One region of the Pseudomonas iranensis genome, then DNA from elsewhere that is predicted to be linked to it. Evidence: predicted binding sites of a transcription regulator. Region 1 holds the regulator's gene; the other holds the start of a gene.
The links. The regulator FliA, encoded in region 1, starts transcription of late flagellar genes. The targets are predictions, from matches to a motif close to CTAAAGTTTNNNNNNNNNNNGCCGNTAA.
Positions count from the first base shown of each region.

Region 2: a site for FliA is predicted at 1,650-1,677, ahead of HU724_RS27445 (methyl-accepting chemotaxis protein). Genes of this name have one in related genera too.

Region 1 is NZ_CP077092.1:1,911,732-1,915,856, reverse strand. It holds gene HU724_RS08495 (protein phosphatase CheZ) at 1-482, opposite strand, end outside; gene HU724_RS08490 (chemotaxis response regulator CheY) at 501-872, opposite strand; gene fliA (RNA polymerase sigma factor FliA) at 1,040-1,780, opposite strand; gene fleN (flagellar synthesis regulator FleN) at 1,777-2,607, opposite strand; gene flhF (flagellar biosynthesis GTPase FlhF) at 2,724-4,064, opposite strand; gene flhA (flagellar biosynthesis protein FlhA) at 4,076-4,125, opposite strand, start outside.
Region 2 is NZ_CP077092.1:6,066,440-6,070,564, reverse strand. It holds gene HU724_RS27455 (NorM family multidrug efflux MATE transporter) at 1-519, opposite strand, end outside; gene HU724_RS27450 (LysR substrate-binding domain-containing protein) at 679-1,599, shown strand; gene HU724_RS27445 (methyl-accepting chemotaxis protein) at 1,787-3,763, shown strand; gene HU724_RS27440 (aldose 1-epimerase family protein) at 3,959-4,125, shown strand, end outside.

The DNA of each region.
Region 1 (4,125 bases):
GCACGGTTGTCCGTGCTGCTGCGTGACAGAAAACCGTCGACCCGGCGCGCCAGTTCACGGAACTCTTCAGCCCCGACCTCGCGACGCATGAAGCGACCCCAATCAGCACTCAACGTCTGCGCTTCATCAGCGAGACTGTTGACCACCGGCGTGGCGCTTTCCACCAGATCCATGGTGCGGTTGGCCGCGGCTTCCGTCAGCTTGACCACATAGCCCAGGCGCTCGGTGGCGTCGGTGATTTGCGACACTTCCTCGGCCTGCGGCATGTGCGGATCAATCTGGAAATTGACGATCGCACTGTGCAGTTCACGTGTGAGCTTGCCCACTTCCTGATACAGGCCGCGGTCACGGGTCTGATTGAGCTCATGGATCAGTTGCACCGCGTCGCCGAACTTGCCTTTTTCAAGGCTCTCGACCAGTTCGACCGCGTGTTTTTTCAGGGTCGATTCGAAATCGCCCTGTGATGATTCGTTATGCTCCATAGCTCCCCCGCGCATTCATCAGCCGATGCGTTCGAAAATCTTCTCGATTTTGTCTTTCAACGCTTGAGCCGTGAAAGGTTTGACCACGTAACCGTTCACACCGGCCTGAGCGGCCTCGATGATCTGCTCGCGCTTGGCTTCAGCAGTCACCATCAACACCGGGAGGTGCTTGAGTTTTTCATCGGCGCGCACGTGACGCAGCAGGTCGATACCGGTCATGCCCGGCATGTTCCAGTCCGTTACCAGAAAGTCGATGCTGCCGCTGTTGAGCACCGGAATGGCGGTTACGCCATCGTCGGCCTCGACGGTGTTGGTGAACCCAAGATCGCGCAGCAGGTTCTTGATGATCCGCCGCATCGTTGAGAAGTCATCAACGATGAGGATTTTCATGTCTTTGTTCAATTCGACCTCCAAGCAGTCTTAAACGCGCCCAGCACCTGGACGCGCCACTTCAATCAATCGGCATAGCACTCGAAGTTTGTCTGGAGCACAACGGATCGAGACCGGCGCCGTTCATCACCGCACCAGCCTCGTTTCGCAGTGTCCCCACACTGCCTTCAGCGCGCTCGCCACTCCCCCAAACGCCCCCGCAGACGGGCCGCGCACTGGCTGTGTAACTGGCTGACCCGCGATTCACTGACGCCAAGGACTTCACCGATTTCCTTGAGGTTCAGCTCTTCGTCGTAGTACAGCGCCAACACCAGTCGCTCACGCTCCGGCAAATTGGCAATCGCGTCCGCCAGCGCCGCCTGGAAGCGTTCATCTTCCAGATCGCGTGACGGCTCCATATGAGCACTCGCGCCATCCTCGTGCAGCCCTTCGTGTTCGCCGTCCTGCAACAGGTCGTCGAAACTGAACAGGCGACTGCCCAAGGTGTCATTCAGAATCCCGTAGTAATCGTCGAGACTCAATTGGAGTTCGGCCGCAACCTCGTGATCTTTAGCGTCACGGCCGGTTTTAGCTTCAATCGAGCGAATCGCGTCGCTGACCATCCTGGTATTACGGTGAACCGAGCGTGGCGCCCAATCCCCTTTGCGCACTTCATCGAGCATCGCGCCGCGGATTCGAATGCCCGCGTACGTTTCGAAACTGGCGCCTTTGCTGGCGTCGTATTTGGTCGAGACTTCCAGCAAACCGATCATCCCGGCCTGGATCAGGTCTTCGACCTGCACGCTGGCCGGCAGGCGCGCCAGCAAGTGATAGGCAATGCGCTTGACCAGTGGCGCGTAGCGCTCGATCAATTCGTATTGCGCGTCACGCGCCGACTTTTTGTAAAGATTCATGCCACTGGCGGTCATATCACAGGCCCTGCGGTTTGCTGCACGAGACGCTCGACGAAAAATTCCAGATGCCCGCGCGGGTTGGCCGGCAGCGGCCAGGTGTCGACCTTCTGGGCGATGGCCTTGAAGGCCAGCGCGCACTTGGAACGGGGAAAGGCTTCGTAGACGGCGCGCTGCTTCTGCACCGCTTTGCGCACGCTTTCGTCGTACGGCACGGCGCCGACGTATTGTAGGGCGACGTCAAGGAAGCGATCCGTGACCTTGGTCAACTTGGCGAACAGGTTGCGCCCTTCCTGCGGGCTCTGCGCCATGTTGGCCAGCACGCGGAAGCGGTTCATGCCGTAGTCGCGGTTGAGCAACTTGATCAGCGCGTAAGCGTCGGTGATCGAAGTCGGCTCGTCGCAGACCACCAGCAACACTTCCTGGGCGGCACGAACGAAACTGACTACCGAGTCACCAATACCCGCAGCGGTGTCGATCACCAGCACGTCGAGATTGTCGCCGATGTCGCTGAACGCCTGGATCAGGCCGGCGTGCTGCGCCGGGCTCAGGTGCACCATGCTCTGCGTGCCGGAGGCCGCCGGCACGATGCGAATCCCGCCCGGGCCCTGCAACAGCACGTCGCGCAGTTCGCAACGGCCTTCGATGACGTCGGCCAGTGTGCGCTTGGGTGTCAGCCCCAGCAGAACGTCGACGTTCGCCAGGCCCAGGTCGGCGTCCAGCAGCATGACCCGACGGCCAAGCTCTGCCAGCGCCAGCGACAAGTTCACTGACACGTTAGTCTTGCCGACGCCACCTTTGCCGCCGGTCACCGCGATCACCTGTACGGGATGCATGCTGCCCATGTTATTTCTTTACCTTGTCTTGCATAGACGGAGGCCACATTACTGGCTGCGCGTTCCTGATCGGAACAATGCGTGGCAGACCATCGATGTAGGTACAAAAACTGTTCATGATTACCTCAGCCAACCTGCTTGGTCGGGCTGTGATAGATATCAGCGAACATGTCAGCCATGGCTTCTTCGCTGGGTTCTTCCTGCATTTGCACGCTGACGGCGCGGCTGACCAGTTGATGACGGCGCGGCAGATGCAGATCATCCGGAATCCGTGGGCCATCGGTCAGATACGCGACCGGCAATTCATGACTGATCGCCAGGCTCAACACTTCGCCGAGACTGGCCGTTTCATCCAGTTTAGTCAGGATGCAGCCGGCCAGCCCGCAACGCTTGTAACTGTGATAAGCGGCGGTTAGAACCTGTTTCTGGCTGGTGGTTGCCAGGACCAGATAATTTTTTGAGCGAATGCCACGCCCGGCCAGGCTCTCAAGCTGCATGCGCAACGCCGGATCACTGGCTTGCAGGCCGGCAGTATCGATCAAAACCACGCGCTTGCGTAGCAGTGGATCCAATGCCTGCACCAGCGACTGACCCGGATCGACGTGCGTTACCGGCACGTTAAGAATGCGCCCGAGGGTTTTCAATTGTTCCTGCGCGCCGATGCGGAAGCTGTCCATGCTCACCAGTGCGACGTTCTGCGCGCCGTACTTGAGCACGTAACGCGCGGCGAGCTTGGCCAGCGTGGTGGTCTTGCCCATGCCGGCGGGGCCGACCATGGCAATCACACCGCCCTCTTCCAGCGGCTCGACTTCCGGTACGGCAATCATCCGCGCCAGGTGCGCGAGCAGCATGCGCCAGGCCTGACGGGGTTCTTCGATATCGGTGATCATCGCCAGCAGATCGCGCGACAGCGGGCCGGACAGGCCGATGCGCTGCAGACGGCGATACAGATTGGCCTGGGCCGGACGGCTGCCTTGCAACTGATTCCAGGCCAGGGTGCCGAGCTGCACTTCCATCAGCTCGCGCAGGCTGTTCAATTCAAAACGCATCGAATCCAGCGCACGCGGATCGACACCCGCCGAGGCCTGCGCAGGCGCTGCGGCCGGGCGCGTCGGTGCGGCGTAGGTCGGCTCGCTCAGCGGTTCGGCAGCAGTCAGCGGCAGGCCTGCGGTCAACGGCAGCCCGGCGAACAACTGCTGATTGGTGTTGCCGTCGGCTTCGCCACGCAGGCTCAGCTCGGCCTGGGCGGTGACGATGCGCGACTGGGTCTTGCGCAGCTCGTCTTCGAGTTCCATGTTCGGAACCCGTGGCGCCAGCGCCGACAGTTTGTAATCCAGAGCCGCCGTCAACTCGACGCCGCCGGCAATGCGGCGGTTGCCGATGATGGCGGCATCAGCGCCCAGCTCATCGCGAACCAGCTTCATGGCCTGACGCATATCGGCGGCGAAAAAACGCTTAACTTGCATAAACCACTACCTCAGCCGTTGGGCCCTACTGTCGCAACGATGGTCACTTGCTTGTTGTCCG
Region 2 (4,125 bases), 1.9 Mb from region 1:
CAGGAAGTTGGCCACCGTACCGGCGAGGCTGATGACCATCACTGGCGTCGCCCGGCCGATTGCACTGGTAAAACCGCGCAGGGCCATGAAGCTCAGGTAGCCGGGCAGGGCGAAGGGCAGGGCGATGAGAAATTGCCCGGCGGCGTTGACGTTGGTTTCGGTTTGGCCGAACAGCAGCAACACGGGTTTGAGGTTCCACAACAACAGCCCGGCGCCGAGGGCCATCAGCCAGGCCAGCCACAGTCCGGCCTGGGTCAGGCGTGCGGCACCGATGATGTCGCCGGCACCCTGACGGATTGCCACCAATGTGCCGACCGCTGCAATCACGCCGATGCAGAAAATCGACACGAACGAGTAGCTCGCGGCACCGAGGCCGCCACCGGCCAGCGCTTCGGGGCTAAGGCGCGCCATCATCAGGGTGTCGGTCAGCACCATCAGCATGTGCGCCAACTGCGAAGCAATCAGCGGCCCCGCCAACCGCAGAATGGCCCAGAGTTCGGTACGCACAGGATGCCGCATGGTCATCACCACCCAAATTTCAGAGGGAACAGAAGAGCGTCGATTTTCGGCGCTTGGCAGGCTTTGCACAAAGGGATAAAAAGGATGGGTGGCATGATTAATACTCATCCTGAATCGTCCTGCCGAATTGGCTGTATCCCCGCTATTGGAGCTTTGTGTATGTCCCGACGCCTTCCGCCGTTGTATGCCCTGCGCGCATTCGAAGCGGCAGCGCGACACAGCTCGTTCACCCGCGCGGCGGAAGAACTGTCGATCACCCAGAGCGCGGTCAGTCGGCACATGCGCACCCTTGAAGAGCACTTCGCCTGCCGGCTGTTTCATCGCAGCGGACGCAACCTGCAACTGACCGAATCGGCGCGGCTGCTGTTACCCGGTATCCGCGAAGGCTTCGCCGCCCTTGAGCGCGCCTGCAATACCTTGCGCGCCGAGGACGACATCCTGCGCATGAAAGCGCCATCGACCCTGACCATGCGTTGGCTGCTGGCGCGGTTGAGTCGCTTCCGCCATTTGCAGCCGGGCAATGAGGTGCAACTGACCAGCGCATGGATGGATATCGATTCGGTGGACTTCAACAACGAACCATTCGATTGCGCCGTTTTGCTCAGTGACGGGCATTTCCCGCCGGACTGGGAAGCGAGCCTGCTGTTTCCCGAGGAATTGATTCCGGTCGGCGCGCCGAACCTGCTCAATGATCAACCTTGGGACGTGGCGCGTCTGGCGACGGCTGAACTGCTGCACCCGACCCCGGATCGCCGTGACTGGCGCAGTTGGCTGGAGCGCATGGGCCTGTCCGATCAGGTCTCGCTCAAGGGCGGACAAGTGTTCGATACGCTGGAGCTGGGCATGATCGCCGCGGCGCGCGGCTACGGCGTTTCGATGGGTGATCTATTGATGGTCGCCGAAGATGTCGCGCAAGGGCGCTTGAGCCTGCCATGGCCAACCGCCGTCGCCAGTGGCCTGAATTATTATCTGGTGTGGCCGAAACCGCGTCCGGGAGGTGAACGTTTGCGCCGTCTCAGCGATTTTCTCCAAGGCGAAGTCCGCGCCATGCAATTGCCGGCGGTAGAGCGCTTGAGCTGAAACGTTCGAGCCGGCACAATGCCACTACTGCGCCATACCCACGCAATCCGCTCAAGTATTCGGATTTTCCGCCGACTACGAGCATGTGGAACCGTCGTGCCGGTTCTGCGCTACCCCCATTATTAGAATATTTTCCGGGCAATTACCGCGATCAAGGAGGATTCGGTGGCTCGGCCAGGAGCTGTTCATGTCTCAACCTCGTGCTCGGATCGCCTCGCAGCTGGGCCTTGCCCTTGCTGTGATACTGGCGATAGTCATCAGCGGCAGTACGGTGTTCGCCTTGCGTTCGCTGGATTCCGCCAACCTCGCCACCCGTGAAGAGCATCTGGCCAGTGAGGCCCGGTTGCTGGCCGATCAGCTGAGTACCTTCCACGGTACGCTGCGTGAAAGCACCCTGCGCCTGAGCGGGCTGTTCGAAAAGCGCTTCGGCAGTGGTTTGAGTGTGCACCCCGATCAGCCAGTGACCGTGGCCGGCGTGCAGACTCCGGGCCTGCATCTGGGCAACGAGGTGCTGAACAACAACTTCAAGGAAGTTGACGAGTTCAAGCAGATGACCGCTGGTGTGGCCACGGTATTCGTGCGCAGCGGCGAAGACTTCATTCGCGTCAGCACCAACGTCAGCAAGCAGGACGGCACCCGTGCCATCGGCACCGTGCTCGATCATGCCAACCCGGCGTACGCGAAACTGATGGCGGGGCAGAGTTATGTCGGCCGCTCGTTGCTGTTCGAGCGCTACTACATGTCGCAGTACACCCCGGTGCGCGATGCGGGCGGCAAGATAATCGCCGTGCTGTACGTCGGCTTCGACTACACCGATGCGCAGAACGCGCAGTTCGCCAATCTCAAGCGCTTCCGCATTGGCAAGACCGGCTCGCTGGCGCTGCTCGACGAGCAGAACAAATGGCTGGTGCCGATTGCCGGCGTCGAAAACCTGGATCAAGCCGCCCCGACCATCAACAACCTGGTGAAAACCCCGGGTAAGGGTGAGTTCTGGAGCGACAAGGGTGAGGACTTCTACAGCATCGCCGTGCCGTTCGAAGGTGGCCCGTGGTCGGTGGTGGCGAGCATGCCGAAAGCCGAGATCCGCGCGGTGACCTGGAGTGTCGGTACGCAACTGGCGATCGGCAGCCTGCTGGCGATGTTGCTCGCGGTCGGTTCCGTGGTCTGGCTGCTGCGCAGCAAACTCGCACCGCTGGGCGATCTGGTGCGTCAGGCCGAAGCCTTGGGCGCGGGTGATCTGAGTGTGCGGCTGAACGTATCGAGCCACGATGAAATCGGTCAGCTGTCCCGCGCGTTCAACCAGATGAGCCAGGCGCTGTCGACCATGGTCGAGCACATCCGCCGCGCTTCGGAAGAGGTCAACAGCCGTGCGCAGGCGCTGTCCGGTTTGTCCGGCGGTGCGTATGAAGGCATGGAGCAACAGTCGGGCGAAATCACCAGCATGGCCGGCGCCGTGGAAGAGTTCAGCGCCACCTCGCTGAACATTGCCGACAACATGGGCGCGACCCAGCGCCTGGCGCAGGAAAACGCGCAGCAAACCCAGATTGGCCGCAGCTCGATGGAAGAAGCGTCGTCGTCGCTGGAGCAGATCGCTGGCGCGCTGAACAGCACCGCCAGCGTGATCAACACGCTGGGGCAGCGCTCTCAGGAAATCGGCGGGATTGTCGGCGTGATCACTTCGATCGCCGAGCAGACCAACCTGTTGGCACTTAACGCTGCCATCGAAGCCGCTCGTGCCGGTGAACAAGGTCGCGGTTTTGCCGTGGTCGCGGACGAAGTGCGCAGCCTCGCCTCGCGTACCCGCCAGGCGACCGACGAAATCTCCAGCATGATCCACAGCATTCAGCAGGAAACCGGCAACGCGATCAGCACCATGGAGCAGGGCAATGTGCTGATGCAGGAAGGCTTGTCGCGCAACGCCAATGTCGCCTCGGCGCTGGCGCGGATCGATGAGCAGAGCCGTTCGGCAGGCCAGCAGTTTGCTGCGATCACCACCGCCACTCAGGAACAAAGCAGCACTGCAACGTTGCTGAGCAGCAACTTGCAGAGCATCGCCTTGGCCAACAGCGAGCAGCGCGAGGTGGTGTCGAACCTGGCTGTCACCGCGAAAGAGCTGGAGAAGCTCGCGGCGGATCTGCGTTCCGAGGTTGACCGCTTCCGTTGATGCATCTTTGAAACAGCTATCGCGAGCAGGCTCGCTCCCACAGTAGTCGGCGTAATTCACAAATATTGTGAAGGCCCGAAATCCCTGTGGGAGCGAGCCTGCTCGCGAATGCCTATCACCGACAGCTTCTTTGGACTTGCTGAAACGTTTCCGCAGCGCTATAAAAATGGCACAACTCCAATAAAGGCTGCTGCCATGACCCCGCTCAAACTCCTCGTCGCCCTCGGCGCGTTCTCTGCCGCTTCTCATGCCATGGCCTGGGACTATGTCCTGCTCGACGCCAATACTCCGGCAAAAAACTGGACGATCACCAGCGAGCAACTCGGCGTAAAAACCGCCAAACCGTTTTCCGTGACCCTGCG